4 regions of the Pseudomonas graminis genome follow, and region 1 is predicted to be linked to each of the others. Evidence: predicted binding sites of a transcription regulator. Region 1 holds the regulator's gene; each other region holds the start of a gene.
The links. The regulator sigma-54, encoded in region 1, starts transcription at its own class of promoters, with help from an activator protein. The targets are predictions, from matches to a motif close to ANTGGCATNNANNTTGCTNT.

Region 1 (7,895 bases):
ACGACGAAGCCGTCCTCAATGAAGTAGAGAGCGGCGAAGACCACGCCCTGAAGGCTTACAAAAAGGCTGCCCAGGAAGCTACCGAGAAGAACTTGCCAGTCAACGTGACTACCCTGATCCAGCGTCAGCTGCAGGGCGTGCAAGCGAATCACGACAAGGTCAAAGCCCTGCGTGACACCGTTCGTGCTGCCAACAAGTAATTTGCAGCAGGTTCGAAAAACGCCAGCCAGCCTGGCGTTTTTTTATGTCTGCAGTTCGGCGGAAGGCGGGTCATACGCTCCGACTTCTACCCGATTTCTGCCATTTCTTTTGGCGCGGTACAGAGCCCGGTCAGCGGCTTGAAACAGAGCCCCTGGCAAGTCGTGGGTCACCGGCAGATGCGTGGCGACGCCGATGCTCACCGTGATGGGCGCTGTGTCATTGGCGAACGGCGGCAGCGCTTCGATTGCCAGACGCAGCTTTTCTGCGATAACGCAGGCACCTGCCTTGTCGGTCTCCGGTAGCACTACCATGAATTCCTCACCGCCGTAGCGCGCGGCCAGGTCACCCGGCCGGCGAATGCTGGCAGCCAGCGTCTGGGCAACACTGCGCAAGGCGACGTCGCCGCCATGATGCCCATGGCGGTCATTGAACGCCTTGAAGTGGTCTACGTCGATCATCAGGAGCGCCAAAGGTCGCCCTGAACGCATCCCGCGCGCCCATTCCTGCGCGAGCGCCTGATCCAGCTTGCGGCGATTGGCCAAACCCGTCAGCCCATCCGTCGACGCCAGGCCAGCCAGTTCGCGCTCGGCGTTCTGGCGCAGACGCAGTTGGCGACCCAACAGCCACGACAGCGAAAGGATGCCGATACACAGCAAACCGGTGGCGCCCGCCACCAGCAGGGCATTGCGCTTCCACACGGCGTAGACATCATCCTGGGATTGAGCGACCACGACGATCAATGGCAGATCCCCGACCCGCGAGAACGTGTACAGCCGCTTGGCGCCGTCGAGTTCGGACACGGCGGCAAAGCTGCCGTTGACCTCGTCCAGGATGCGTTTGAAGTTGGGGCGCATACTGAAGTTCTGGCCGACAAAGGTGCGATTGTTTTCATCGGGTTGGCGGGCGAGCAGCACGCCATCTGCGCTGAGCAAGTTGACGGTGCTGGTGGGGCCGATGTCCAGCGTGCGAAACAGCTGGTTAAAATACGACAGGCGCATTGATGCACTGGCGATGCCGACGAACTGCCCGGTGTCGGAGGGAAGACGCCGACTGAAACTGATGCACAGGTCCTTGAAGCCCCAGCGCGACAGGAAAGGTCCATCTACCACCAGCGCCAGCGAGCTGCTCTCCCGGTGTTTTTGAAAGCCTGGCCGATCGGAAAAGTTGTCTAGCCGAGGCGTCAGAGAAGTGGAATCGGCAACGATGCGCCCGGTCTCATCGAGCAGCACCAGATCGCCCTTGTAGGGCGCGGCCGTAGCCCGGTCGAACAGCACCAACTGCCGTAACTCCGGCGAAATCGTCATGACATCGGGTCGTCGCCATGCGGCGATCAGGCCCTGAAGAGAGGTGTCGTACAACTCGGCGTTACGCTGCACATCCGCATCGATCAACTGCACCACGTTGTTCGCCGAGCGCACGGCGGCTTCGTTGGCGGTGCCCAGCTCCCGAAACAATAACCAGGTGACGATGGCCAGGATGGCTCCCACCGCCAGGGCGCTGCCCAGCATCAGCATCTTCTCGGACCCTGATCTGATCCCTCGCGCTAATGGAGGCATGGCTGTCAGTGGCATCGATCATCTCTGACGGGGAATGGTAACGTCGTGCAGCGATAAGGCTTATTCGCCTTCGTCGAACTTGTTGTTGATCAGTTCTACCAGTCCCGCCAGCGCGGCATCGGCTTCGTCACCTTCGGTGGCCAGGTGGATCAGGGTGCCCTTGCCGGCGGCGAGCATCATGACGGCCATGATGCTTTTGCCATCGACCATGGTTTCCGGCGTGCGGCCGACCCGGATCTGGCAAGGGTACTTGCCGGCGACACCCACGAATTTGGCGGCGGCCCGGGCGTGCAGACCCAGCTTGTTGATGATGGTGATTTCTAGAGCGGGCATCGCGAGGGAGGTCCTTTCAGCTTAGGTCGCGGTGGCGGACCTGAACATTCTTGAGCGATTGCTGCAGCACCTGACCCAGACGTTCGGTCAGGTAGACGGAGCGGTGGTGTCCGCCGGTGCAGCCAATGGCAATAGTGACGTAGGCGCGGTTGCTGGCGGCGAAGCGCGGCAACCACTTATTGAGGTACGAAAAGATGTCCTGGAACATTTCCTCGACGTCCGGTTGAGCGGCGAGGTAATCGGCCACCGGCTTGTCGAGGCCCGACTGCTCACGCAGTTCGGGCTTCCAGTACGGGTTCGGCAGGCAGCGCACATCGAACACCAGATCGGCATCCACGGGCATGCCACGCTTGAAGCCAAAGGATTCGATGAGAAAGGCAGTGCCCGGCTCGGGTTTGTTCAGCAGGCGCAACTTGAGGATGTCGCGCAACTGATAGAGATTCAGGTGCGTGGTGTCGACCGTCAGATCAGCCAGATCGATGATCGGACCCAGCAGGGTTTTCTCGTCACGGATCGCTTCGGCCAGCGAGCGCGTTGCCGTGCTCAGCGGATGACGGCGACGGGTCTCGGAAAAACGCTTGAGCAGGGTAGGTTCATCCGCATCGAGGAACAGCACGTCGCACTGGATGTGCCGGGCGCGCACCTCGGCGAGCATGCGCGGAAATCGCGTCAGGTGACTGGGCAGGTTGCGTGCGTCGATCGAGACCGCTAGCAGCGGCTCAGCCAGTTCGCTGTTGATCAGCGCGCGTTCGGCCAGCTCCGGTAGCAGGCCGGCAGGCAGATTGTCGACGCAGTAGAAACCGCTGTCTTCAAGGACATCGAGGGCCGTGCTCTTGCCGGAGCCGGAGCGGCCGCTGACGATGATCATGCGCATGGTCAGTGACCGTTCTGGACGTCGAGCACGACGTTGTAGAGCTCTTCGTCGGTTTTGGCGCCGCGCAGGCGCTTACGCGCATCGTCACGGTCGAGCATGCTGGCGATCTGGCGCAGGAGTTCCAGATGAGCATCAGTGGCCGCTTCCGGGACCAGCAGCACAAACAGCAGGTCAACCGGTGCGCCGTCGATGGCGTCGAAATCGATGGGCTTTTCCAGATGGAGTACGGCGCTAACAGGCGTTGAACAGCCCTTCAGCCGACAGTGGGGAATGGCGATGCCATTACCGAATCCGGTGGAACCGAGCTTTTCACGGGCAATGAGGCTTTCAAACACGACCTGCTCATCCAGATCAGGCACTTGCGTGCCGATCATTTTGGCGATGCTTTGGAGTACGGCTTTTTTGCTGCCGCCTGGCACGTTCACGAGTGAACGGCCAGGGGTCAGGATATTTTCAAGTCGGATCATGGGTGGGGAGTGTCAGCGAGCAGTCGCGCCTTGCAGCAGACTTTGCTGTTTTTCCTTATGTTTTTTGAGTTGGCGGTCAAGCTTGTCGGCAAGCAGGTCAATGGCTGCATACATGTCGTCGTGTTCGGCGTTGGCAACCACTTCAGCGCCAGGAACGTGCAAGGTGGCTTCGATTTTCTGCTTGAGCTTCTCGACCTCCATGGTGACCTGCACATTCGTGATCTTGTCAAAGTGGCGCTCCAATCGGGCGAGTTTCTCGCCGACGTAGGTACGCAGAGGTTCAGTCACTTCCAGCTGGTGTCCACTGATGTTGACTTGCATACAGCTTCTCCTTCGTTGCCAGTGCATTAAGTGGCAGGCGTGATGCCTGCCACTGGAACGCTTTGACGTGTGACCTTTACATCAGTCGCTTGCGTTCGCTGGACGGCGAGATCCCGAGGGATTCGCGGTACTTGGCGACTGTGCGACGGGCCACTTGAATGCCTTGTGCTTCCAGTAAACCAGCGATCTTGCTGTCACTCAACGGCTTTTTCTGATTTTCCGCGGCGACCAGTTTTTTGATGATCGCGCGAATCGCCGTAGACGAGCATTCGCCGCCTTCCGAGGTGCTGACGTGGCTGGAAAAGAAATATTTGAGCTCGTAGATCCCGCGCGGCGTATGCATGAACTTCTGCGTGGTCACCCGGGAAATCGTCGATTCGTGCATGCCGACCGCTTCAGCAATGTCATGCAGAACCAGCGGCTTCATGGCCTCGTCGCCGTACTCCAGAAAGCCGCGCTGGTGTTCGACGATCTGCGTGGCCACCTTCATCAGCGTCTCGTTGCGGCTCTGCAGGCTCTTGATGAACCAGCGCGCTTCTTGCAGCTGATTGCGCATGAACGTGTTGTCGGCACTGGTATCGGCGCGACGCACAAAGCCTGCGTATTGCGGATTGACCCGCAGGCGCGGCACGGATTCCTGGTTCAGCTCCACTAACCAGCGCTCGTTATCCTTGCGCACGATGACGTCAGGTACGACGTATTCGGGTTCGCTGGATTCGATCTGCGAGCCCGGGCGCGGGTTGAGGCTCTGGACCAGCTCGATGACCTGGCGCAGGTCGTCTTCCTTGAGCTTCATGCGGCGCATCAGTTGCGCGTAGTCGCGGCTGCCCAACAGATCGATGTACTCGCTGACCAGCTTCTGCGCTTCTGCCAGCCACTTGGTTTTGGCTGGCAACTGGCGAAGTTGCAGCAGCAGGCATTCGCTCAGGTTGCGGGCGCCGATGCCCGCAGGCTCGAACTGCTGGATGCGGTGCAGAACGGCTTCGATTTCGTCCAGTTCGATATCAAGCTCGGGATCGAACGCGTCGAGCAATTCTTCAAGTGTTTCGTCGAGGTAGCCCTGGTTGTTGATGCAGTCGATCAGGGTCACGGCGATCAGGCGATCGGTGTCCGACATCGGCGCCAGGTTGAGCTGCCAGAGCAGGTGGCTTTGCAGGCTCTCGCCAACGGAGGTGCGGGTGGTGAAATCCCACTCGTCATCATCATTGCTGGGGAGACTGCTGGCGCTGGTCTGATAGACGTCTTCCCACGCCGTGTCGACCGGCAGTTCGTTGGGGATGCGCTCGTTCCAGTCACCCTCATCCAGATTGTCGACGGTAGGCGCCGACTCCTGATAAGTGGGTTCCTGAACGTCAGCGTTGGGCTTTTGCTCTACGTTATCGGCCAAGGGGTCGGCGTTGTCGAAATCGTCGCCTTCCTCCTGCCGTTCCAGCATCGGGTTCGACTCCAGCGCCTCCTGAATCTCCTGTTGGAGATCCAGCGTCGACAACTGAAGCAAGCGGATTGCCTGTTGCAGCTGAGGTGTCATCGTCAGCTGCTGGCCCATTCTCAAGACTAGCGAAGGTTTCATGGCAGGGCTTAACACCTTATTCGCCGGCGCACTGCGCGCCATTTACTACCAGGGCGCCGAGGGCGCCAACTTAAGCAAATTATATGCCTGAAGCTGGAGGGTTTGCCTAGAGTGTGATGACAATTAAAAAACGAGGTCGGCGATGGCATCCGTTATGGAAGGGCGCACGACCTCATGTCATCACTGCGGTTACAGGCGGAACTCGTGACCTAGATACACTTCCTTGACCAACTGGTTGGCCAGGATGGACTCGGCGTCGCCTTCGGCAATCAGCTGGCCATCGTTGACGATGTAGGCGGTTTCGCAGATATCCAGCGTTTCACGCACGTTGTGGTCAGTGATCAGCACGCCGATCCCTTTGGCCTTGAGGTGGTGAATGATCTGCTTGATGTCGCCTACGGAAATAGGGTCAACACCGGCAAACGGTTCGTCGAGCAGAATGAATTTCGGCGAAGTGGCAAGGGCGCGTGCAATTTCCACACGACGGCGTTCACCGCCCGACAGGCTCATGCCCAGGTTGTCGCGGATGTGGGTGATGTGGAATTCCTGCAGCAGGCTTTCCAGCTCTTTGCGGCGGGCCGCGCGATCAAGCTCCTTGCGGGTCTCAAGGATCGCCATGATGTTGTCCGAGACGGAGAGCTTGCGAAAGATCGACGCTTCCTGTGGCAGGTAGCCAATACCGGCACGGGCGCGGCCATGCATCGGCTGGTGGCTGACGTCCTGGTCGTCGATCAGCACGCGACCCTGATCCGCCTGAACCAGGCCGACGATCATGTAGAAGCAGGTGGTCTTGCCGGCGCCGTTGGGGCCGAGCAGGCCAACGATCTGGCCGCTCTCGATGGACAGGCTGACGTCACGTACGACCTGGCGGCTTTTATAGGCCTTGGCCAGGTGTTGGGCTTTCAGCGTTGCCATTACTGGGCCTTCTGCTGGTCGGTTTTCTTTTTCGGCTGGATGACCATGTCGATGCGAGGGCGTGGTGCGGTGACCTTGGTGCCGTTGGCGCGGCCGGCGTTCACGACCTGCTTGACGGTGTCATAGACAATTTTCTCGCCTTCGGACGTGTTGCCGTCGTTGACCACTTTGGCTTTGTCGATCAGCACGATGCGGTTCTGCGCCGCGAAGTATTGAATAGTGACGCCCCAGGCCTGAACGATCGGCTTGTCCACCGATGGCTTCTGCTCGTAGTAGGCCAGGTTGCCCACGGACGTGAACACGTCCACGTCGCCTTGCGGTGTGCGGGTGATGGTCACAGTGTTGCCGGTGATCTTCATCGTGCCCTGGGTGATGATGACATTGCCTTTGTAAGTGGCGATGCCTTGCTTGTCGTCCAGCTGCGCGTCATCCGACTGGATGTGGATGGGTTGATCGCGATCCGTCGGCAGAGACCAGGCGCTCGCGCTTCCCAGTGCTGCGCCCAGGCCGAGCAAAAAAGGAAGGGTTTTAACGAGCCTCATACTGTCCTCTTACGTTGGATAGCAGGTTCATCCTGCTTTCTTTCAGATACGCTTTCATACCCGTGCCGGTCGTTACACCGCCAAGGCCGTCGATTCTAACGGGTTGGGCAGTCTCCGCATATTGCTTCTGCGGGAATACAGTCATGCGGCTGCTGGTGATGATAGTGGTGCGGTTCTTTTCGTCGGTGCGGTTGATGCGCACCGAGTCGATCAGCTCGACGTGATCACCGCCCGGCGACACCTCGGCACGAACGCTCTGTACATGCCAGGGGAAGGTCGAACCTCGATACATCTGCAGCACCGGCGTGGTCATCAGGGTGACGTCGGTGGCTTTCAGGTGCTCGACCTTGTCGGCGGTCATGTCGTACTGCATGGTCCCGTCGGGCAGGTACTGAATGCTGTGGGCGTTGGTCGCATAGTAATCGACAGCGCTTTCATCCACGGCAGCCTTGGGTTGATCGAGGAAGCTTTCCGGACTGATATTCCAGTAGCCGACCGCTGCCAGCAGCAGAGCCAGCACCCCGAACAGCAGAAATGTTCGAAACTTTTTGCTCAGCATAAATGCACTTCTATAGGTAGGCGGCGTGAGCCGCTTCGAGGTTGCCCTGAGCCTTCAGGATCAACTCGCAGAATTCGCGGGCAGCGCCTTCGCCGCCACGTGCCTGGGTGGTGCCATGGGCATGCTCGCGGACGAAGCCGGCAGCGTTGGCAACCGCCATGCCCAGACCGACCCGGCGAATGACCGGCAGATCAGGCAAATCGTCACCCAGATACGCGACCTGCTCGTAGCTTAGATTCAGTTGCTGCAAAAGCTCATCGAGGACCACGAGTTTGTCTTCGCGGCCCTGATAAAGATGTGCGATGCCGAGGTTCTTCGCCCGCCGCTCAACCACGGGGGTCTTGCGCCCGCTGATGATGGCGGTGGTAACGCCAGAGTTGATGAGCATCTTGATGCCCTGGCCATCGAGCGTGTTGAACGTCTTGAATTCGCTACCGTCTTCGAGGAAATACAGGCGCCCATCGGTGAGCACGCCATCGACATCGAAGATCGCCAGTTTGATGTTCTTGCCGCGTTGCATCAGGTCATTCATATCGGCGCTCATTTACATGACTCCT
Region 2 (7,895 bases), 800 kb from region 1:
GCGCTGGTCAAAGCCATGCGTGAGCGTCACGAGGAAACCTGGCGCATTCTCGAGGACGAAACGCTGCAGCCGGGTGGTTGCCGGGTCGAGAGCGAGCACAGCCGCATCGACGCCACCGTCGAGGCGCGGATCAGTCAGGCCCTTGGCAAAATGTTCGATCAGTTGCACGAGCAGGCCCTGCATCCGGCGCCGGCCGATGTGACCATCGAACTGGAAGAGGCGCTTCAGAGCGCCGAGAAAACCACTTACCCGCTGGGTGCTGTCGATGCGCCTTGAACGCACCAGTTTCGCCAAACGCCTGAGCACCTATCCCGACGCTATCTCGTTGCCGGCGCAGCCGATTGTCGAAGGACGGCTACTGCGCATGGTCGGCCTGACCCTCGAAGCCGAGGGCCTGCGCGCGGCCATGGGCAGCCGTTGCATGGTGATCAACGACGGCAGTCATCACCCGGTCGAGGTTGAAGCCGAGGTCATGGGTTTCTCCGGCGGCAAGGTGTTCCTGATGCCGGTCGGCAGCGTCTCCGGCATCGCGCCGGGCGCCCGGGTCGTGCCACTCCCGGACACCGGCCGCCTGCCGATGGGCATGACCATGCTCGGCCGCGTTCTCGACGGCGCCGGTCGCCCCCTCGACGGCAAGGGCGGCATGAAAGCCGAAGACTGGGTGCCGATGGACGGCCCGACCATCAACCCCCTCAAACGCAACCCGATCAGCCAGCCGCTGGACGTGGGTATTCGTTGCATCAACGGTTTATTGACGGTCGGGCGCGGTCAGCGTCTGGGCCTGTTTGCCGGTACCGGCGTCGGCAAGAGCGTCCTGCTGGGGATGATGACCCGCTTCACCGAGGCCGACATCATTGTCGTCGGGCTGATCGGCGAACGGGGCCGCGAGGTGAAGGAATTCATCGAGCACAGCCTGGGCGAGGAGGGCCTCAAGCGTTCGGTCGTCGTGGCCTCTCCGGCGGACGACGCGCCGTTGATGCGGCTGCGCGCCGCGATGTATTGCACGCGCATCGCCGAGTATTTTCGCGACAAGGGCAAGAACGTCCTGTTGCTGATGGATTCGCTGACGCGTTTCGCCCAGGCTCAGCGGGAAATCGCCCTGGCCATCGGCGAGCCGCCGGCGACCAAGGGTTATCCGCCGTCCGTGTTCGCCAAGCTGCCCAAACTGGTGGAGCGCGCCGGTAATGCCGAGGCGGGCGGTGGCTCGATCACGGCGTTCTACACGGTTTTGTCCGAAGGCGACGACCAGCAGGACCCGATTGCCGACTCGGCCCGGGGCGTGCTCGACGGCCACATCGTGCTGTCGCGGCGACTGGCGGAAGAGGGTCATTATCCGGCCATCGACATCGAAGCGTCGATCAGCCGGGTGATGCCGTCCGTGGTCGATCCGCAGCACATGGTTCAGGCCCAGTATTTCAAACAGTTGTGGTCGCGGTACCAGCAGAGCCGTGATCTGATCAGCGTCGGCGCGTACGTGGCCGGCGGCGATCGCGAGACTGACCTGGCGATTTCGCTGCAGCCGCAGTTGGTCAAGTATCTGCGCCAGGGCTTGCAGGAGAACGAGAGCATGCAGAGCAGCGAGGAGCAGTTGGCGAAGATTTTCAATCCTCAGGCCGGCGGTTAACCGATTATGGCAGTCAGTCGCGCAGCCCGTCTGGCGCCGGTGGTCGAGATGGCCGAGAAGGTCGAGAAGGCCGCGGTGCAGCGCCTGGGGCATTTTCAGGGGCAGGTGCGGCTGGCGGAAACCAAGTTGGGTGAGCTGGATAAGTTTCGGTCGGATTATCAGCAGCAGTGGATCGACAAGGGTGCCCATGGGGTGTCGGGTCAGTGGCTGATGAATTATCAACGCTTTCTCAATCAGTTGGAGACGGCGGTGGCGCAGCAGCGTCAGAGTCTGGCGTGGCATCAGAATAATCTGAACAAGGCGCGCGATGAGTGGCAGAAGGCCTATGCGCGGGTGGAGGGACTGCGCAAGCTGGTGCAGCGGTATATCGATGAGGCGCGTGCGCTGGAAGATAAACGCGAGCAGAAACTGCTGGATGAGTTGGTTCAGCGGTTGCCCCGGACAGAGCAATTTTAAGAGCTTGAGATCAAGATCAAGATCCTTAAGATCAAGAGCGTCTGCCTAAGGGCAGACGTTTCGCCTTCGGCGAGTTACTTGGAAAAGCACCCCAAGTAACCAAGGGTGCCTGCTCCTGGTTTGGCCCGACTTCGTCGGGTTCCCTCGCTCCGGTCTTGCTCCGTGGGCCCGCGCCGAACGGACATCCATGTCCTGACGGCGCTCTCGCCGCATCCATGCGGCTCGGCCCACTGCGCAAAACCTGCGCTCGGCCTGCACCCAAGTCGCGTTCTGAGGTGTCTGGACCTTTTGCGTTTGAAGAGCAAAAGCAAAGGCAAAGGCAACGAAAATGGTGATGACGACTACATAGTGGGACCGGCTTTAGCCGGGAAGGCGTGGGAAGGAACACTGCAAAACTGATGGCGACCAAACCGGCCTCTTCCCGGCTGAAGCCGGTCCCACTAAGGCATCGCATGCATCCCGTGGATTGGTTGTGGCTCTGACCGTAGGACTGGCTTTAGCCGGGAAGCTTTTGATCTTGATCTGCTTTTGATCTTCGTACGCAAAAAGCCCAAACACCGCCAATCGCGACTTGGGTGCAGGCCGAACGCAGACGACGCGCAGTGGGCCGAGCGGCATGGATGCCGCGAGAGCGCCGTCAGGACATGGATGTCCGTTCGGCGCGGGCCCACGGAGCGTCGTCGGAGTGAGGGTATTCCGACGAAGGAGGAACCCAACCAGGAGCAAGCACCCTTGGTTACTTGGGGTGCTTTTCCAAGTAACTCGCCGAAGGCGAAAAATCTGCCGTTAGGCAGATGCTCTTGATCCTGAAAGCCAAGTAAAAGCTAACCATTTGCCATGCCTCACAAGGGCTGCTAAAACTCAAGCGTCTGGCGCTGTTTCATACAAGGAATTTGCCAATGTCAGTAACCTCCGAACGCTCCGCCGATGGCCAAGAACTGACCATCACCATCAAGGGACGCTTCGACTTTTCGACGCACCAGGATTTTCGCGGCGCCTACGAAAAAGAAAACCAGGCCAAACGCTATACGGTTGACCTGAACGGCACGACGTACCTCGACAGTTCAGCGCTCGGTATGCTCCTCCTGCTGCGCGACCATGCCGGCGGCGAGAGAGCCGAAGTCCAGTTGGTCAACTGCAACGCCGACGTCCACAAAATCCTCAGCATCTCCAATTTCTCCAAACTCTTCAAAATCGCCTGATGATGCCATCTGCCTCCGATCGCCTGACGGTGCTCATCGCCGATGACAACGTCAGCGACCGCATGCTCCTGTCCGCCATCGTCAGCCGGCAGGGCCATGACGTTCTGACCGCCAGCGACGGCGCCGAAGCCGTCGGGCTGTTCGACCGGCGGCGGCCGCAACTGGTGCTGATGGACGCCATGATGCCGGTCATGGACGGCTTCGAAGCCGCGCGCCAGATTAAGACCCTCGCCGGTGACGCGCTCGTGCCGATCATCTTCCTGACGTCGCTGACCGAAGGCGAAGACCTCGCCCGTTGCCTCGACGCCGGAGGAGACGACTTCATTGCCAAGCCCTATAACCAAGTGGTGCTGGCCGCCAAGATCAACGCCATGAACCGCCTGCGCGTGCTGCAGGAAACCGTCCTGCACCAACGCGACCTGATCACTCGCCACCATAAATACCTGCTCAACGAGCAACGTGTGGCCAAGGCTGTGTTCGACCAGATCGCCCACTCCGGGTGCCTGAGTTCGCGCAACATCCGTTACCTGCAATCGCCCTACGCGCTGTTCAACGGCGACCTGCTACTGGCCGCGTGGTCGCCATCCGGCAACATGCACTTGCTGCTGGGGGACTTCACCGGCCACGGTTTGCCGGCAGCGGTGGGGGCGATGCCGCTGGCCGAAGTGTTCTACGGCATGACGGCAAAGGGATACGGCTTGCCCGAAACCCTGCGAGAAATGAATGCCAAACTCAAACGCATCCTCCCGGTGGACATGTTCTGCTGCGCGGCGCTGCTGTGCCTGAACTTCAAGCAGCAACTGGTCGAGGTCTGGAACGGCGGCCTGCCGGATGGTTACCTGCTGCATGGTGACGGCCGGCCGCATACGCCGCTGATTTCGTCAAACGTGCCCCTCGGTGTGCTGAGCGCCGGCAGCTTTGACGACAATACCCAGGTGTATCCCTTCGGGCCGGGGGACCGGGTGTTTCTGCTGTCCGACGGCGTGGTTGACAGTACCGGCCAGGACGGCGAACTGTTCGGCGCCCGACGCCTGCAGAACGTGCTGGTGAGCAACCGCAACCCGGCGTTGCTGATCGAAGAAGTGCAGTGGGCCCTGGCGCGGTTTCGCGGGCAGGCGCGGGACGATGTGAGCATGGTCGAAGTGGCCTTCACCGAGCCTGACTTGCTCGGCCCACCCTCGGTCATTTATACCGACAGCGGCGATTCCAGTCCGCTGGATTGGTCCGCTTCGTTCGAGTACCGTGCGGCAACACTCAAGCGCTTCAACCCGCTGCCGTATCTGCTGCAGCTGCTGCAAGAAGTGCACGGCTTGCGCATGCAGAGCAGCGAGCTGTATATCGTGCTCTCGGAGCTGTACAGCAATGCGCTGGAACATGGCGTGCTCGGGCTGGACTCGGCGTTGAAACGCGATGCCGAAGGTTTTGGGCGTTACTACCAGCAACGCGCCGAACGCCTCGATCGTCTCCAGGACGGCTTCATTCGCATTGATTTCCAGATCGTCCCGAATGGCGAGGGCGGTTGCCTGACGGTGCGAGTGCAGGACAGTGGTGCGGGTTTTGATTCCGATCGCGTGCTGGCGCTGCCGCCTGCGGTCACCCAGTTGTCCGGGCGCGGCCTTGCGCTGGTCCGGCAACTCAGCGATCGTTGTCAGTGGACCGATGATGGCCGGACGGCCAGCGTGGAATTTGTCTGGGAGGGTCTGGCATAATCCGCGCGTCTTGATCAAGGAGTGAACAAGTGTCGAATAACCCTGTGGACTTCAACGTGCTCAGCACGCTGCGTGACGTGATGGAAGCTGAATACCCGGCGCTGCTGAAGGTGTTCATTTCCGATTCCACCCTTCGCGTCAACGACATGACCCTGCTGCTGCGCGACCCTTCCTTCACGACGTCCGCCACGGCATCTTTGCAACGCCTTGGCCTGATGGCCCACAGCTTCAAAGGCAGCACCGGCAACATGGGCGCTACACATTTGTCCGAGCTGTGTCTGCAACTTGAAGAGCAGGGGCGCGGGATGGTGGAAGCGGATGACGCGCAGATCCGTTCGTTGGTGTCCCAGATCAGGGACGAGTTTTTCGTGGTCCGGGCGATTTTCGAACGTGAGCTTGAACGCTGCCATGCCAACCACTGAGTTGGCTCCCTGGCTGGGCTCCAGGCCCGACGCCCTGGCCTGCCCGTTGGTCTGAAGCGCGCCCTCAATCCAGCCGCGCCCAGCACTTGGCCCGCCATTTGCTTTGTCTCTCTGTAATTGTGCTCTTGCGGAGATTCACATGGCCCTCGCCACCAACCCCTTATTGACGGCTTTGACAGCGGCCAAAGCCCAGAAAGCCGGGAACAACGCCCCGGCAAAGGCGCCGGACCCCGTCAAGCACAACACTTCCAGCTTCTCCGACGTGTTCGCCAGGCAGGCGCCGTCCAAGTCCCACAGCGCGGATAATCCGGCGCCGAAGCCGGCAAGCGCCAAGAGTTCGGCAGCCGACGACAAGCCCGCCGCCAGCCATACGTCTGCCGCCGCCGACAAGACCGTTGCCGATAACGGCAATGGTTTGCCTGCCAAAGCGGTGAACGGCAAGGCCGATGACGACGCGGGCACGGGCCAGGGTCAGGCTGACGACAAGAATGACGGCACTGACGATGCGCACGACCCGGCGCTGGCCGACTCGCCGCCGGTAGACCCTGTAGCGGACCCGATATTGGCGGTCACCTCGCCTGTGCAAGAGCCCGTGGCTGTGGAACCCGCGGTTGATCCGACGCTGCTCGCGGGCACGCTGCCGTTGCCGGTGATCCCGCCGCCGGCTGTGCAGGCGCCAACGGATGCAACCGACGTTGCAGATGACGGTTTCGATCCTTCCGCGGATCCGCTGGAAGGCTTGACCGCCGTGCAAGTCGCCCTGGAAAACAAGGCGCAGCAGACAGCGCAGAACAACGGCGTGCATGGCGACGGCAAAGACGGCAAGGGTGGCGCCAAGCAGGACCCGAACGCCGATCCTTCGCAGTTGCTGGCCAATAACCTGGCGGCGCTGGGCGACCAGGCTGTGGACAAGAGCACGACCGAAGGCGGCGGCGACAAAGCGTTCAGCGGCCTGCTGGCTGACGGCCTGAAAGACGTGAAAGGTGCCGCCAGCGATACGCGCATGGACAACTTTGCCGATCGTCTGGCTGCGTTGTCACAGGCCGCTCAAGCAAAAAACACCTCGGCTCCGGCCGCGCCGCTGCTCAATCAGCCGCTGGCGATGAATCAGGGAGGGTGGACAGAAGGCGTGGTCAACCGCGTGATGTACCTGTCGAGCCAGAACCTCAAGCAGGCGGATATCCAGCTGGAGCCCGCTGAACTGGGCCGTCTGGACATTCGCGTCAATATGGCGGCGGACCAGCAGACCCAGGTCACGTTCATGAGCGCCCACGTCGGCGTGCGTGAAGCGCTGGAAAGCCAGATGGCGCGCCTGCGTGAGTCCTTCGTTCAGCAGGGCATGGGCCAGGTCGACGTCAACGTCTCCGACCAGTCCCGCGGCTGGCAGCAACAGGCACAACAGCAGTCGGGCGGCGACGGCCAACGCAGCGGCGGCAGCAACGCTGCCAATGGTGTCGGCGGCAGCGACCTCATCGCCGACGGCGCTCCGGTGGACGCCGCCTCGGCCGCCGCCCATGCGCCGCTGACCGTCGTGGGTTCCAGCGCGGTCGACTATTACGCCTGAAAACGCCTGGGCGTTTTCAGTAGCGGCAAGTGGATAGCTGCAAGCGGCAAGTAAAAGCAGGATCAAGAGCGGCAAGTGTGTGGGAGACCCAGGTTTCTCAGGCCTTGCCGCTTTTTGCTTTTACTTGCAGCTGGCCTCTTGCAGCTTGCGGCTGCCGTTCTGGCACAACCCTTGCTCTTCCTCTGTCACGCAACACCGAACCCTTTGGATAGTGACGGATTATTGGCATGGCGAAGAGCGACGACGCAGCAGTGGCGGACCCCGCAAAAAAGGGCAAGTTGAAAGTCATCATCCTTATTGTGGTGGGGCTTCTGCTGGCCATTGGTGTGTCGGTAGGCGCGACCTGGTTCATCATGCACAAGGCCGAGAGCAAGCCGGACCCGGCTGCCGTGGCGGAAGCGGCGAATGCCAAAAAAGAGGCGATCTTCGAACCGCTGACGCCGCCGTTCGTCGTCAATTACAACGTCAATGGCCGTCAGCGCTACATGCAGGTCAGCATCACGTTGCTCGCCCGTGACAAGGCTGATCTTGAGGCGTTGAAAGCGCACATGCCGGTCATCCGTAATAACCTGGTAATGATGTTCTCCGGTCAGCCATTCGATACCATCGCAACGCCGGTGGGCATGGAAATGCTGCGCCAGAAGGCGGCAGCCGTGGTCCAGGAAGTGGGCCAGAAAGAGCTGAGCAAGAGCGTGATCGAACAGGTACTTTTCACTAACTACGTACTGCAGTAGGACCACGACATGGCCGTGCAAGACCTGCTGTCCCAGGATGAGATCGACGCGCTGCTGCATGGCGTCGACGACGGTCTGGTGCAGACCGATAGCGTTGCCGACCCCGGCAGCGTAAAAAGTTATGACCTGACCAGTCAGGATCGCATCGTCCGCGGACGCATGCCGACCCTGGAAATGATCAACG
Region 3 (7,895 bases), 1.1 Mb from region 1:
CCTGCTGGATGACGCGCCGTGGGATGCCGAGCGACTGGCCGGCGCCGAACTGCTGCACCCCACGCCTGACCGTCGCGACTGGCGCCGATGGCTGGAGCGCATGGACTTGTCTGACCGGGTCTCGCTCAAGGGCGGGCAGGTATTCGACACGCTTGAGTTGGGCATGATCGCGGCGGCCCGGGGTTACGGCGTTTCCATGGGCGATCTGCTGATGGTGGCGGAGGACGTTGCTCAGGGAAGACTCAGCCTGCCCTGGCGTACGGCGGTGGTCAGCGGCGAGAACTATTACCTGGTATGGCCCAAGACTCGACCGGGCGGTGAGCGTATGCGCCGGCTCAGTGACTTTTTGCAGGGTGAAGTGCAGGCGATGGAGCTGCCGGACGTGACGATTCTGGAGTAAGCCGCAGAGCGCAGGCTTATTGAAAAAGGGCGCCGAGACTGTCAGAAAAGGAAATAATTCCGTCCATAAAGGGGGTTGGACTCAAGTATTTCTTTTGTCGGCCGAAGGTGTAATGCAGAGCCGGTTCACCTCAATCGGTTCATCGATCCCCTCTATTAGATTCGTCCGAATGGTGTTCCTGAGATCAGGACGGTCCAGTCGTTCGGCAAGGAGCTCCAATGTCTCAGCCTCGCGCCCGAATTGCCTCGCAACTCGGCATCGCCCTGGCCGTTATTCTGGCCGTCGTCATCAGCGGCAGTACGCTATTCGCCTTGCGCTCTCTGGACTCGGCTAACCTGGTCATTCGCGAAGAGCACATGAGCAGCGAAGCCCGGTTGCTGGCCGACCAGTTGAACACGTTCCACAGCACGCTGCGTGACAGCACCCAGCGTTTAAGCGGCCTGTTCGAAAAGCGCTTTTCGGGCGGTTTGAGCGTCCAGGCCGATCAACAGATCGCGGTTGCGGGCGTGCAGACTCCTGCGCTGCTGCTGAACGGTACGGCATTGAACAACGACTTCACGGAAGTCGATGATTTCAAGAAAATGACGGCCGGCGTGGCGACGGTCTTTGTGCGCAGCGGCGACGACTTCGTGCGCGTCAGCACATCCCTGAGCAAGCAGGACGGCTCACGCGCCCTCGGTACCTCGCTGGATCACAAACATCCCGCCTACGACAAGCTGCTCGCCGGCCAGGGATACGTCGGTCGCGCGCTGTTGTTCGATCGCTTGTACATGACTCAATACAGCCCGGTGCGTGACGCCAGCGGTAAGGTCATCGCCGTGCTGTTTGTCGGTTTCGACTACACCGACGCGCAGAAAGCGCAGTTCGACAACCTGAAAAACTTCCGCATCGGCTCCACCGGCTCGCTGGCTCTACTCGACGAGCAGAGCAAATGGCTGGTGGCACCAGCGGGCGTGAAGGATCTGGATCAGGCAAGCACCACCCTGGCCGAGTTCGCCAAGACGCCAGGCGTTGGGCGGTTCTGGCAGGACGCCGGTGAAGACTTCTACACCGTCGGCGAGAAGTTTGCCGGCGGCCCGTGGACGGTTCTGGCGACGATGCCCAAGGATGAAATCAGCGCAGTGACCTGGAGCGTCGGCACGCAACTGGCCATCGGCAGCCTGCTGGCGATGCTGATCGCTGTCGCTGCCGCAATCTGGCTGCTGCGCAGCAAGCTGCGGCCGCTGTCGGCGTTGGTGAGTCAGGCCGAAGCCCTGGGTGCCGGTGATTTGAGCGCGCGTCTGAACGTTTCCAGCCATGACGAAATTGGTCAGCTGGCGGGTAGCTTCAACAAGATGGGTCAGGCGCTGGAAACCATGGTGTCCCACATCCGCACAGCAGCGCTGGAAGTCAGCAGTCGTGCCAACGCGTTGTCCGGTCTGTCGGGCGGTGCTTATGAAGGGATGGAGCAGCAATCCGGCGAAATCACCAGTATGGCCGGCGCGGTGGAGGAGTTCAGCGCCACGGCCCTGACCATCGCCGACAACATGGGCACCACCGAGCGCATGGCCCAGGGCAATGCCCAGCAGACGCGTATCGGTCGTACGTCCATGGAGGAGGCATCGGCCTCGCTGGAGCAAATTGCAGGCTCGCTGAGCAGCACCGCGACGGTGATCGATACCTTGGGCCAGCGCTCGCAGGAGATTGGCGGGATTGTCAGCGTCATCACGTCGATTGCCGAGCAGACCAACCTTCTGGCCCTCAATGCCGCCATTGAGGCAGCACGCGCTGGTGAGCAAGGCCGTGGTTTTGCGGTGGTAGCGGATGAAGTCCGCAGCCTGGCATCTCGTACGCGCCAAGCCACCGACGAAATCTCCGGCATGATCAGCAGCATCCAGCAAGAGACCAGCAATGCGATCAACACCATGCAGCAAGGCAACGCGCTGATGCAGGAAGGCCTGTCGCGCAACGCCAAAGTCGCCGCAGCCCTGGCCCAGATCGACGAACAAAGCCGATCGGCTGGTGAGCAATTCACTTCCATCACCACCGCGACCCAGGAGCAGAGCAACACGGCAACGCTGCTCAGCGCCAACCTGCAAAGCATCGCCCTGGCGAACAGCGAGCAACGCGAAGTCGTGTCCAACCTGGCGATCACGGCTCAAGAGCTGAACGCGGTGGCAGCTGACTTGCAGAAGGAAGTGGATCGGTTTCGGTGAGGCTGGAGCGTTTCAGAATCGCCAGAGCGGAGCAGTGTTGGAGTGAGCAAACTCACTCTCATCAAGCAACACCGCAGATGGATCTGGCGATACACGCGTTGTGGGAGTGAGCTTGCTCGCGAAGAGGCAAGAACATCTGCTAAATAATCAGCGGTTGAGATGCCGCCTTCGTGAGCAAGCTCACTCCCGCACGTGTTGTACATGCTGCGCGACAGCGCGGTGCTGAACGACAGGGTATCTCCCGCCGTGGCATAGGTAGTCGGTTTTAATTCGTCGAAGGCCGATACTGCAGCGCCTCGGCGATGTGGCATCGGGCGATGGCGTCCACCTTCTCCAGATCAGCGAGCGTGCGCGCCACTTTCAGCAGGCGGTGGGCAGCGCGCAGGGACAGGTTCAGGCGTTCACACGCATTCTCGAGCCAGGCTTCGTCTTCCGGCAGCAACGCGCAGTGTTGACGCAGCGCAGGCAGGTCAAGAAAGGCGTTGGCACAGCCCTGGCGCCGTTGTTGGCGTTGTCGGGCTTCGGAGACCACTTCCGCTGCGCTGGCGCTTTCACCCTTGCTGTCTGCAGTGGCGGCCAAGGAGGTCGTTTCCCGAGCGACCGTCAGATGCAGGTCGATCCGGTCGAGCAGCGGTCCGGACAGCTTGTTGCGATAGCGCTGAATCTGATCGGTTGAGCAGCGGCAGCGCCCGGTCGGCTCGCCGTGATAACCACACGGGCAGGGGTTCATCGCGGCGACCAGTTGAAAGCGCGCCGGAAAGCGCACCCGATCCCGCGCGCGGGAAATGACGATGTGGCCGGATTCAAGGGGTTCGCGCAGCACCTCCAGCACCCGCCGATCAAATTCCGGAAGTTCGTCCAGAAACAGCACACCGTGGTGCGCCAGGGTGATCTCGCCAGGTTGCGGGCGACTGCCACCCCCGACCAACGCAGGACCCGATGCAGAGTGATGGGGTTGCCGAAAAGGGCGCTGGGGCCAACTGGTCAGCGGCGCATGACTGGCGACCGACTGAATCGCCGCCACCTCCAGCGCTTCGAGTTCATCCAGCGGCGGCAACAGCCCTGGCAAACGGCTGGCGAGCAGCGTTTTGCCGGTGCCGGGGGGACCGCTGAAAAGCAGGTTATGCGCGCCGGCCGCGGCCACCAGCAACGCGCGTTTGGCAGCGGTCTGGCCTTGCACCTCACTCAAGTCGGGATAAGGCTGCGTCTGCAGAATCAGGCCGTTGGATTTATAGGGCGGGATAACCGTGTCCCCATTCAAGTGTGACACCAGCTCCAGCAGATGACTGACCGCGATTACTTTCAAGCCTGACGCCAGACACGCTTCCTCGGCATTCACTGCCGGCACGATCAGCGTATGCCCTGCTTCCCGCGCAGCAAGCGCCGCCGGGAGCACGCCCTGCACGGGCCGAATCGCACCCGACAACGCCAGTTCCCCCAGACATTCGATGCCCTCCAACGCAAGCGTCGGCACCTGCGCACTGGCGGCGAGCAAGCCAAGTGCGATGGCGACATCGAAGCGCCCGCCGTCCTTGGGCAAATCGGCAGGGGCGAGATTCAGGGTGATCCGCCGCGCCGGGAATTCCAGCCGACAGTTGAGGATTGCGCTGCGCACCCGGTCCTTACTCTCCTTGACCGCGCCCTCCGGCAGACCCACCAGCGTCAGGCTGGGCAGCCCGTTGGCGAGATGGGTTTCGACGGTCACGGCAGGCGCTTCAACGCCAACCTGGGCACGGCTCAGAACGATCGCGAGGGACATGTCTTTCCTTGAAGGCAGCACCGCTTCCTGCGGCGAGCTGAAGGATAGTCATTGCCCTGGCGCGTGGGCGGAGGCATGTTTTTCGGGGTGTGTATCGATGGGCAGGGGCACAGGAGGATAGGTCGATGGCCACGTTGGAGGCCATCAAAGCCCAGGTTCAGCGCATTGCGCACTGCGCCTGAGCACCCGCAGGGTTAAACGCTTAACCTTGTGGCTCGGCCCCTGGCGCTTTCGGCTGCGTCGCCAACTGCGCTTCCATCTCTGCCATCTTCGCTTCCAGTGCCTCAAGACGGGCGCGGGTACGGGCGAGGACGATCATCTGGCTGTCGAATTCTTCCCGGCTGACCAAATCCAGCTTGCTAAAACCGCTCTGCAGCAGCGCCTTGAACTGGGTTTCGAATTCGCTGCGGGGAACCGGGGTTTCGCCGTTGAACAGGCGGGACGCGTGGCCGCTCAGGGCGTCGAGAAAGGCTTTAGGGGCGAGCATGATGAAACTCCAGAATCAGAGGGCGCGAGTGTAGCACGCAGCTTTCGACCGTCCGCCACGCGCAACGCTCTGCACGCTTTTCGCGCATCGCCTCGGGCACACGCGCACCGTTGTTGTGCGGCGATGGCAATCGACGACTACGCTGAAGCGTGAATTAACGGGCCAAGTGCCGAAATTCACGCTGATCGATGAGATGGCAAGCTTTCTGCTTAGTGGCTTGTAACCCATGCACTGATGCAGTCGCTGTGACGAATGCAGTGCGGCAGGCGGAGCGGGGAATGTTTCGTCAGAAGCGGTTTTCTGGAGTTGGTCAGGTCTCTTGCGGACACGACGCGTTACAAAGCCAGACACTGCGCTTAGACTTGAGTCGGGTTTGTTTTCCTGGGGCAAGTCCACCAATTCGGGAGAAAGTTTCATGAAGCTAGTCACTGCCATCATCAAGCCGTTCAAGCTGGACGACGTACGCGAGTCGCTGTCCGAAATCGGCGTGCAGGGCATCACGGTTACTGAAGTCAAAGGCTTCGGACGTCAGAAAGGCCACACCGAGCTGTATCGCGGTGCGGAGTATGTAGTCGACTTCCTCCCCAAGGTGAAGATCGATGTTGCGATCGACGACAAGGATCTGGACCGCGTTATCGAAGCGATAACCAAAGCGGCCAACACCGGCAAGATCGGTGACGGCAAGATCTTCGTGGTCAATCTGGAACAGGCCATCCGCATCCGTACCGGCGAAACCGATACCGACGCAATCTAAGCCGCCAAACCCCAACGCCCCAGGAGAAAACAATATGACTCTGCGTCAATTCGCAGGGCTAGGAGCCCTGTTGTCCCTCGTAACCCCTGGCTTGGCCATGGCGGCAGACGAAGTGGCAGCCCCTGTACTCAATTCCGGCGATACCGCCTGGATGCTGACTTCCACCGCGCTGGTGTTGTTCATGACCATCCCCGGTCTGGCGCTGTTCTACGGCGGCATGGTCCGCTCGAAAAACATTCTTTCCGTGATGATGCAGTGCTTCGCCATTACCGGCCTGATCAGCATTCTGTGGGTCGTCTACGGCTACAGCATGGCCTTCGACACCACCGGGATGGAAGCCAACGTCGTCAACTTCAACTCCTTCGTCGGCGGTCTGTCGAAGGCGTTCCTGGCAGGCATCACCCCGGCAAGCATCACTGGCCCTGCGGCACTGTTCCCGGAAGCCGTTTTCGTGACCTTCCAGATGACTTTCGCCATCATCACCCCGGCCCTGATCGTCGGCGCCTTCGCAGAACGTATGAAGTTCTCCGCGATGCTGATCTTCATGGCGATCTGGTTCACTCTGGTTTACGCGCCGATTGCGCACATGGTCTGGAGCGGCGTCGGCGGTCTGTTGTGGGACTGGGGCGTTCTCGACTTCGCGGGCGGCACCGTTGTTCATATCAACGCCGGTGTGGCTGGCTTGGTAGCGTGCCTGGTACTCGGCAAGCGTAAAGGTTTCCCGACCACTCCGATGGCCCCGCACAATCTGGGTTACACCCTGGTAGGTGCGGCCATGCTCTGGGTGGGCTGGTTCGGCTTCAACGCAGGTTCCGCAGCTGCGGCCAACGGCACCGCCGGTATGGCCATGCTGGTCACCCAGATCGCCACTGCTGCTGCAGCGCTGGGCTGGATGTTCGCCGAATGGCTGACCCACGGTAAGCCAAGCGCGCTGGGCATTGCCTCGGGTGTGGTTGCCGGTCTGGTTGCTGTGACTCCGGCTGCCGGTACTGTCGGCCCAATGGGCGGCCTGATCATCGGTCTGGCGGCAGGCGTGGTCTGCTTCTTCTGCGCCACCAGCCTGAAACGCAAACTGGGCTACGACGACTCCCTGGATGCGTTCGGCGTTCACGGTATCGGCGGTATCCTTGGCGCGATCCTGACCGGCGTGTTTGCAGCCCCTTCGCTGGGCGGCTTCGGCACTGTGACCGACATCGCGGCACAAGTCTGGATTCAGTGCAAAGGCGTCGGCTTCACGGTCATCTACACCGCGATCGTGACCTTCATCATCCTCAAGGTGCTCGACATGGTCATGGGCCTGCGTGTCACCGAAGAAGAAGAAGCGGTCGGCCTGGACCTGGCGCAACACAACGAACGTGGCTACAACTTGTAATCCACGCATGAAAAAATGCCCGGGTCTCCGGGCATTTTTTTGCCTGGGGTTTGTCGATAGGGATGTCCGCACAGGGGGCGGGTGTTCCAGGCAGGGACATCCGCTGCAATGTTCGGCCAAACCTGGCGATTCCGGACGCTTGAGAGGGCATAAATGCCCTTGTTCTGCGCCCGTAAAAATCGTCGCTCATTACGCACTTTGTTTTTTTTTCCAGCGCGTTAGAATGCGCGCCGAAGGGCGGAGAACGGTATGTGGCAACAGACCTTGATCACGCTGCGGGCAAGGCCTCGTGGTTTCCATCTGGTGACTGACGAGATCGTTGCGGGCCTTCGCGAATTACGCGAATGCCGCATTGGCCTGCTGCATGTCTGGCTGCAACACACCTCGGCCTCGTTGACCGTCAACGAGAACGCCGACCCGGCGGTACGTCGCGATTTCGAGCGTTTCTTCAACCGTCTGGTGCCTCAGGGGCGCGACGGTTACGAGCATGACGACGAAGGACCCGACGATCTGCCTGCGCACTTCAAAGCCAGTCTGCTTGGCTGCCAGCTGACATTGCCGGTTACAAATGGACGGCTGGCGTTGGGCACATGGCAAGGTATTTATCTGGGCGAGCACCGCGATGCAGGCGGAGCCCGTAGAGTCCTCGCCACGCTTCAAGGTGAGGGACACGACCGCTGAGAGTATGCGGTAGTTGAATTTTTTCCGGCTGTCCAAGAAATCAAGCCCGGCTGGGCTATAACTAATCTGCTTGCGCAAGTCATGAGGTAGAACATGAGCGACGACGACATCGAAGAAGGTCTGGAAGACGAGCTGGAAGACGAGGAGGGCGGCGAGGGGCTCGCTGCGGCTTCCGATGAAGATGTAGTGGAGGTCGACGACAGCGCTGAAGTCTCTGCGACTCCGGCCAAGGGCAAGGCCAAGGCCG
Region 4 (7,895 bases), 760 kb from region 1:
CGCTGATCACCACCTGGTCGCCCTTGTGAACCATTTGCGGCTGGTCGAGGTGGACCGGGGTCAGGATCTGGTCGATGACCGTTGGTCGGACAACTTTCTGCCCGACCGCCTGATCGAGCGAATCCAGAAAGCCTTGCCCCAGCAGGCTTACGTCACGTTCGCGCAGCGCCACATCGTTTTCAGTCACGATCGCGTCGCGTTTCATTGGCCGCACGCCGGTGACCACATTGCGGTAAAGATGTACTTGGGCCGGCACGAACACCGTCCACGGAGACGTGCCTTCGCAGCGCACTTTCACCGTCACGCGGCCGATGGGCTGGGCGGGGCTTTCCAGTGAGGCTGTCAAATCCTTGTCGCACAGTGGCATGCGCAGACGCGGGTCCAGCTGCTTGACTTCGATTTCATAGCGGCCGGCGGTTTGATTGGTCGCCATGTAGTCTTCAACTGTGAATTCAAGAAAGCCCTGGGTCACGCCGATAAGTGTTTCAGGCAAGGTCATGTTGTCCGCGCGGCTCAGGCTGGCGGCACACAACAGACACAGCGCGACCAGCACGCAGAGAAAGCTGCGGGTTGCGGGTGCCGGGCGTCGGGATACTGTCGTTTGTGTGTTCATGATGAGTAAATAGCAAGGCCCGTGCCGCTTACCGATTCGGTAGCGCAATTGGTCGTTTTGGGAGGAGTGGTGCATGGCTGGTGTGATGGATTCAGTAAACCAGCGCACTCAACTGGTAGGGCAGAACCGCCTTGAACTGTTGCTGTTCCGGTTGGACGGCAAGCAGTTGTATGGGATCAACGTGTTCAAGGTAAAAGAGGTGCTTCAATGCCCGAAACTTACCCACATGCCCAAATCCAGTCCGATTGTGCGCGGTGTGGCAAATATTCGTGGCGGAACCATCCCGATCCTTGATCTGGCTTTGGCGACCGGCGGCAAGCCGTTGAGCGACATCGCCAATTCCTTCGTGATCATCACGGAGTACAACACCAAGATTCAGGGTTTCCTGGTGCATGCGGTGGAACGCATCGTCAATATGAACTGGGAAGACATTCACCCGCCTCCCAAGGGAACCGGTCGCGACCACTACCTCACGGCGGTGACGCGTCTGGACAATCAGTTGGTGGAAATCGTCGACGTCGAGAAGATCCTTGCCGAGGTAGCGCCAGTCTCCGAAAACATCTCGGTCGGCGTGGTCACTGCGGAGGTGCAGCACAAGGCGCTCTCGTTGCGCGTGTTGACGGTTGATGATTCCTCCGTGGCGCGCAAACAGGTGACGCGCTGCCTGCAGACTGTCGGCGTGGAAGTCACGGCGTTGAATGACGGTCGTCAGGCGCTCGAGTTCCTGCGCAAACTGGTAGACGAAGGCAAGAAACCGGAAGAAGAATTCTTGATGATGATCTCCGACATTGAAATGCCGGAGATGGATGGCTATACCCTCACTGCGGAGATTCGCAGCGACCCGCGCATGCAGAAGTTGCACATCGTGTTGCACACGTCGCTGTCGGGCGTGTTCAACCAGGCGATGGTCAAGAAGGTCGGCGCTGATGACTTCCTGGCCAAGTTCCGGCCGGACGATCTGGCGGCGAGGGTGGTAGATCGTATCAAGGCGGCAGATATCAGCTGAGGAGGGGTGTTCCTCCTTGCTGTTCACATGATTTGAGAGGCGGCATGTCGACAGGTAATTTGGATTTTGATCAGTTCCGGGTGTTCCTGGAAAAAGCCTGTGGCATTTTGCTGGGTGAAAATAAACAGTATCTGGTCTCCAGCCGCCTTAACAAGTTGATGGAGCAGCAGTCCATCAAGTCGTTGGGTGAGCTGATCCAGCGTATCCAGACCCAGCCGCGCAGCGGGTTGCGCGAGCAGGTGGTGGATGCGATGACCACCAACGAGACGTTGTGGTTTCGCGATACGTATCCCTTCGAGGTGCTGAAGAACAAGGTGTTGCCGGAGGCGATCAAGGCCAGCCCCAACCAGCGTTTGCGGATCTGGTCGGCGGCGTGCTCGTCGGGGCAGGAACCGTATTCGCTGTCGATGTCTATCGATGAGTTCGAGCGCAGTAACCCGGGGCAGCTGAAGTCGGGCGCGCAGATTGTGGCGACGGATTTGTCGGGTTTGATGTTGAACAATTGCAAGACGGGCGAGTACGACAGTCTGGCCATTGGCCGGGGGTTGTCGCCGGATCGTCTGCAGCGTTACTTCGATCAGAAGACGCCAGGGCGCTGGACGGTGAAGGCGCCGATCAAGAGCCGTGTGGAGTTTCGTTCGTTCAATCTTCTAGACAGTTATGCGGCGTTGGGCAAGTTCGATATGGTGTTTTGCCGCAACGTGCTGATTTATTTTTCGGCGGAGGTGAAGAAGGATATTTTGTTGCGTATCCATTCGACGTTGAAGCCTGGGGGGTATCTGTTCCTTGGGGCGTCGGAGGCGTTGAACGGGTTGCCCGATCATTATCAAATGGTGCAGTGCAGTCCCGGGATTATTTATCAGGCCAAGTGATTGGCTCCGGTTTTGATTTGATGAGAACCCCGCTTAGGCGGGGTTTTTTGTTTTGTGTTGGCGCTGGTAGGGCATCTGCCTCACGGCAGATATTTCGCCTTCGGCGAGTTACTTGATAAAGCCCCAAGTAACCAAGGGCTTTGTGCTCCTGGTTGGGCCCTTCCTTCGTCAGGGTTCCTTCACTCCGGTCCCGCTCCGTGGGCCCGCGCCGAACGGGCATCCATGCCCTGACGGCGCTCTCGCCGCATCCCTGCGGCTCGGCCCACTCCGCGAGACCTGCGTTCAGCCTGCACCCAAGTCGCGATTGGCGGTGACTGGACCATCTGTGTATGAAGATCAAAGGCAGATCAAAGGCTTCCCGGCTGAAGCCGGTCCCACTGGGTGAACACGATCTCACTGTAGGAGCCGGCTTGCTGGCGAATGCATTCTGTCAGTCGATCTATTCATACCTGACTCATCGGGTTCGCCAGCAAGCCGGCTCCTACAGAAAAAATGCGTTCCGTCAGGTAAAACGATGAACGACCAAAGATCGTTGAGACAACGGGCACCCAGTGGGACCGGCTTTAGCCAGGAAGCCGTTGATCTTGATCTGCTGTTGATCTTGATCTTGATCTTCATACCCAGCTAGCCCAGACGACACCCATCGCGACTTGGGTGCAGGCCGAACGCAGACGACGCGCAGTGGGCCGAGCCGCATGGATGCGGCGAGAGCGCCGTCAGGACATGGATGTCCGTTCGGCGCGGGCCCACGGAGCGTCGTCGGAGTGAGGGAACCCCGAGGTACGAGGGGCCTAACCAGGAGCAAGCACCCTTGGTTACTTGGGGTGCTTTTCCAAGTAACTCGCCGAAGGCGAAATATCTGCCGTGAGGCAGATGCTTTTGATTGTCTGCAAGGTCGAGCACGGACCCCCGTGACGGCAAAAAAACGGCACCGCGCTTGCCGCTTTCCTCCCCCGGAGCGGAAATCCCTTGCCGCTTTTCTGTCATCACCCCGCACCAACACCCCTGCAGCCCCCGGAAACACGCACTTTCAGCATGTGGCACGCACCTTGCTATAACTCCTGCACGTACATCTGGTCAGCCCTCAAAGGTCCCGACATGAGCATCAGTTTTGAAAACGCCCTCGGCATCCACGAAAAAGCGCTCAACTTCCGCGCCCAGCGTGCTGAAGTGCTGGCCAACAACATCACCAACGCCGACACCCCCAACTACAAGGCGCGTGACCTCGACTTCTCCAAAGTCCTGGCCGCCGAAAGCGACAAAAGCAAAAACGGCCACTTCGCCCTCGACATGACCAACAACCGTCACATCGAAGCCGAAGGCATGAGCGATGGCGAAGCCAGCCTGCTCTACCGGACCCCGTCGCAGCCGTCGCTCGACCAGAACACCGTCGACTCCCAGGTCGAAAATGCCAACTACGCCGAAAACGCCATCGGTTTTCAGGCCAGCTTCACCTTGCTCAACAGCAAATTCAAAGGGCTGGTTGCAGCCCTGCGCGGAGAGTAATCCATGTCCCTGTCCAGTGTTTTCAATATTGCCGGTAGCGGCATGAGTGCCCAGAACACCCGCCTCAACACCGTGGCCAGCAACATTGCCAACGCCGAAACCGTGTCCTCCAGCATGGACCAGACCTACCGCGCCCGACATCCGGTGTTCGCCACGGTCTTTCAGGGTCAGGAATCCGGTGGCAGCTCATCGCTGTTTGAAGAGCAGGGTCAGGCCGGCGTCGGCGTGCAGGTGTCCGGCATCGTCGAAGACGCCTCAAACCTCGAAGCACGTTACGAGCCAAACCACCCGTCAGCCGACAAGAACGGCTACGTGTATTACCCGAACGTCAACGTCGTCAACGAGATGGCCGACATGATCTCAGCCAGCCGTTCGTTCCAGACCAACGCGGAAATCATGAACACCGCGAAAACCATGATGCAGAAGGTCCTGACCCTGGGTCAGTGATAAAGGGCGAAATCCATGACGGTCTCAAACACAGACGCTACCTCGTCGTTCCTCAAAGGGTTGCAAAGCACGACCCCTGGAACCACAGGCACCAGCACCAAATCCAGCACGAGCAGCCTCACCGGGTCCAGCTCGCTGGGCAAGGATTCATTCCTGCAGTTGCTGGTCACGCAGATGCAGAACCAGAACCCGCTCGATCCGCAGGACAACAGCGAGTTCGTGGCGCAGCTGGCCCAGTTCAGCAGCCTGGAAACCATGCAGAACCTGAGCACCTCCGTCGACTCGATCAGCACCATGTACCAGTCGTCCCAGGCGTTGCAGGCCTCGTCGCTGGTCGGCCGTTCGGTGACCGTGGACGCAGGGTCGACCTACGTCGACACCAGTAAGGCCATGACCGGTTCCGTGGTGCTGCCATCGTCCAGCTCCGACACGACGGTGAAGATTTACGACAGCACCGGCACGAACGTCGTGCGCACCATCGACCTGGGCACGCAGAAAGCGGGCACCACGGCCTTCAGTTGGGATGGCAAGGATGACAGCGGCGTAGCGGTGGAAGCAGGCAACTACAGCTTCGTCGCCAACGGCAAGCTGGACGGTAAAGGCACTCAGCTGAGCACCTACCTGCCGGCGACAGTGAACAGCGTGACCATGGGGACAACGGGCTCTGACATGACGTTGAACCTCGCCGGCGGCACCCAGGTGGCACTGGCAAATATCAAGCAAATCGGAATTTAGAGCCGACTAGACGGCGCAGGAGTTAATCATGTCTTTCAATGTTGGTCTTAGTGGGCTCTACGCGGCAAACAAAAGTCTGGACGTTACCGGCAACAACATTGCCAACGTCGCGACCACCGGCTTCAAATCTTCCCGTGCGGAGTTTGCTGACCAGTACGCCCAATCGATTCGCGGCACCTCCGGTGGCACCAACACCGGCAGCGGCGTCTCCACCGCCGCCGTGTCGCAGCAGTTCACCCAAGGCACGCTGAACACCGGTACTGGCCGCAGCCTGGACCTGGCGATCAACGGCAACGGCTTTTTCATGCTGAGCAACAACGGCGAGAAGCTGTACACCCGTGCGGGCGCTTTTCACACCGACACCGATGGCTACGTCATCAACGAAGCGGGCAACAACCTGCAGGGCTACAGCGTCGACGGCCAGGGCAATGTCGCCACCGGCGTGCTGAGCAACCTGCGTGTCGACTCCTCGAACCTGGCGCCGAAAAGCACGGGTGTCATCACAGTCGCTTCCAACCTGAACTCCTCGTCGACCTTGCCGACGGTTCCGACATTCTCGCCTTCGGACACCAACAGTTACACCACCACCTACAGCACGCCGCTGTATGACAGTCAGGGCAACCAGCACACCCTCGACCAGTATTTTTCGAAGACGGGCACCAATACCTGGACCATGTACAGCCTGGTCGATGGCCGCAGCATCAACGATCCAACGTCTACCAAAGCTGACGCCACAGCCGTGACCTTCGATTCGTCGGGTGGCTTGATCACCAGCGGCGCCGGCGGCCCGGATACCACCAACTCGCCCAACGTGAGCGTGGGCACGGACGGGATCTTCTCTATCAACAACTGGGTGCCGGCTGCCAAGACCACTGTCGGCAGCACTACCACCTGGTCGAGCAATGGCGCGGCCGCGAATGCGGGCGGGATCAAGCTCAACATGCTGGCCACCACCCAGACCAACGCAGTGTCCGGTGCAATCAGCAAGACTCAGGACGGTTACGCCACCGGCCAGATCACGGCCATGAACATCGACGCCACCGGCAACATGTTCGCGACCTACACCAATGGTCAGTCGAAGGTGATCGGCCAAGTGTCGTTGACCAACTTCGCCAACGTGCAGGGTCTGGCACCGGCAGGCGGCACCAACTGGCGCGAGTCGTCCGCATCGGGCATTCCGGTCACGGGCGCGCCGCAGTCGGGTACGCTGGGTTACTTGACCGGGCAGGCGCTGGAAGAATCCAACGTCGACCTGACCGGTGAGCTGGTCAACCTGATCAAGGCGCAAAGCAACTATCAGGCGAACGCCAAGACCATTTCGACGCAAAGCACCATCATGCAGACCATCATTCAGATGACCTGATAACGGTCGCTGGACACGCTCGATGAAGCCCCTCTTTGAGGGGCTTTTTTTATGCCTTTTTTTGGCAGGAAATATCGAGAGCCGTCCCACTCTACAACTGGAAACTTCCTACTTTCGTCTTTGCGAGAATCAAGTTCGCTGACAAATAAATGCCATTGAGCGGTGCCATCTAAGGGGCCCTTTCGATTGCATTCCTTTGCCCGCGATCTCGATGCATCGACGAACGTGTCGTTGAACAACGACTCAGGGAGTGTTCATGTCATTCAACACAGCGGTTTCTGGTTTGCACGCGGCGCACAAGCGCATGGAAGTGGCCGGCAACAACATCGCCAACGTCCACACCTCCGGTTTCAAATCTTCGCGCGCCGAGTTCTCGGCGGTCTATTCCTCATCGATGCTCGGCGGCAGTCGTACGGCCGCAGGTGACGGCGTTCAACTGGCCAACGTTTCGCAGAACTTTGCGCCCGGCGGAGTCATCACCAGCGAGGGCAGGGCGCTCGACATGCGCATTCAGGGCAGCGGTTTTTTTGTCATGAGTGACGCTGGTTCCATCAGCTACGGCCGGTCAGGGGCCTTTATCAAGGATGCGCAGAATTTTGTCGTCGACTCCCACGGCAGCCGCTTGCAAGGCTATGGGGTGACGGACGACGGAAAGGTGATCAGCGGCGTTCGCACGGATTTGAAGATTGACGCCGCCGGCATGTCGCCCAAGGCCACCGGCAAGATGGAGCAGACCCTCAACCTGAACGCGGCGTCGGCGTCACTCGGCGCCATCCCGCGCTTCGACCCCGGCGACCCGACCACGTACACACGGGTCACGGGGCGGCTGATCCAGGACGCCGGCGTTCCGCCAACGGATCACGAGCTCAAGCACTATTTCGTCAAGACCGAAAACAAGAACTGGACGTCCTACCTTCTCATCGACGGCGTCAATCCGCTGGACCCTACCAGTACCGCGCCGCTGGAGATGGGTTTGCAGGTGTCTGCGGCCGGCAGACTCTCGGTCACCGGCGCGACGGCGGCGGTGAAGATGATTTCCGACACCGAGTTGTCCCTGCAGACATGGCGCCCGGCGGTCAATGTCAACGGCACCTGGACCGCCAGCCCCGCGCCTTCTCCGGGACCGATCTCACTGCCGCTGCTGGACGGCGGCCTGCCCGTGCTCGACCCGGCCGATCCGCTCATGCCACGGCCTGTACCGGCGTTCGATCCTGCGGACATCACCACCTACACCAAGGCGTTCACCTACGGCGTGTTCGACAGCCTGGGCATGCGCCACGAGATGACCCAGTACTTTGTCAAAGACGGCAGCAACAGCTGGAAGATGCATACGCTGATCGACGGGCGCAACCC

Region 2: FX982_RS23905 (flagellar hook-length control protein FliK) is a predicted target of sigma-54. The motif match lies at 5,499-5,518, and genes of this name have one in related genera.
Region 3: glnK (P-II family nitrogen regulator) is a predicted target of sigma-54. The motif match lies at 5,034-5,053, and genes of this name have one in related genera.
Region 4: flgB (flagellar basal body rod protein FlgB) is a predicted target of sigma-54. The motif match lies at 3,528-3,547, and genes of this name have one in related genera.

The regions. Positions count from the first base shown of each region.
Region 1 is NZ_CP053746.1:665,983-673,877, reverse strand. Features, by position in the region: gene FX982_RS03115 (PA2169 family four-helix-bundle protein) at 1-200, shown strand, start outside; gene FX982_RS03110 (sensor domain-containing diguanylate cyclase) at 243-1,772, opposite strand; gene FX982_RS03105 (HPr family phosphocarrier protein) at 1,818-2,090, opposite strand; gene rapZ (RNase adapter RapZ) at 2,107-2,964, opposite strand; gene ptsN (PTS IIA-like nitrogen regulatory protein PtsN) at 2,967-3,431, opposite strand; gene hpf (ribosome hibernation-promoting factor, HPF/YfiA family) at 3,444-3,752, opposite strand; gene FX982_RS03085 (RNA polymerase factor sigma-54) at 3,829-5,322, opposite strand; gene lptB (LPS export ABC transporter ATP-binding protein) at 5,512-6,237, opposite strand; gene lptA (lipopolysaccharide transport periplasmic protein LptA) at 6,237-6,779, opposite strand; gene lptC (LPS export ABC transporter periplasmic protein LptC) at 6,766-7,338, opposite strand; gene kdsC (3-deoxy-manno-octulosonate-8-phosphatase KdsC) at 7,349-7,882, opposite strand; gene FX982_RS03060 (KpsF/GutQ family sugar-phosphate isomerase) at 7,883-7,895, opposite strand, start outside.
Region 2 is NZ_CP053746.1:5,382,451-5,390,345, reverse strand. Features, by position in the region: gene fliH (flagellar assembly protein FliH) at 1-276, shown strand, start outside; gene fliI (flagellar protein export ATPase FliI) at 266-1,624, shown strand; gene fliJ (flagellar export protein FliJ) at 1,631-2,080, shown strand; gene FX982_RS23920 (STAS domain-containing protein) at 2,980-3,282, shown strand; gene FX982_RS23915 (ATP-binding SpoIIE family protein phosphatase) at 3,285-4,991, shown strand; gene FX982_RS23910 (Hpt domain-containing protein) at 5,021-5,413, shown strand; gene FX982_RS23905 (flagellar hook-length control protein FliK) at 5,553-6,977, shown strand; gene fliL (flagellar basal body-associated protein FliL) at 7,205-7,711, shown strand; gene fliM (flagellar motor switch protein FliM) at 7,721-7,895, shown strand, end outside.
Region 3 is NZ_CP053746.1:1,802,256-1,810,150, forward strand. Features, by position in the region: gene FX982_RS08185 (LysR substrate-binding domain-containing protein) at 1-400, shown strand, start outside; gene FX982_RS08190 (methyl-accepting chemotaxis protein) at 619-2,595, shown strand; gene FX982_RS08195 (YifB family Mg chelatase-like AAA ATPase) at 2,861-4,354, opposite strand; gene FX982_RS08200 (accessory factor UbiK family protein) at 4,557-4,841, opposite strand; gene glnK (P-II family nitrogen regulator) at 5,257-5,595, shown strand; gene FX982_RS08210 (ammonium transporter) at 5,630-6,967, shown strand; gene FX982_RS08215 (secondary thiamine-phosphate synthase enzyme YjbQ) at 7,217-7,648, shown strand; gene FX982_RS08220 (hypothetical protein) at 7,742-7,895, shown strand, end outside.
Region 4 is NZ_CP053746.1:5,429,073-5,436,967, reverse strand. Features, by position in the region: gene flgA (flagellar basal body P-ring formation chaperone FlgA) at 1-613, opposite strand, end outside; gene FX982_RS24120 (chemotaxis protein CheV) at 687-1,619, shown strand; gene cheR (protein-glutamate O-methyltransferase CheR) at 1,664-2,491, shown strand; gene flgB (flagellar basal body rod protein FlgB) at 3,590-3,997, shown strand; gene flgC (flagellar basal body rod protein FlgC) at 4,001-4,444, shown strand; gene FX982_RS24100 (flagellar hook assembly protein FlgD) at 4,460-5,179, shown strand; gene flgE (flagellar hook protein FlgE) at 5,208-6,542, shown strand; gene FX982_RS24090 (flagellar hook protein FlgE) at 6,799-7,895, shown strand, end outside.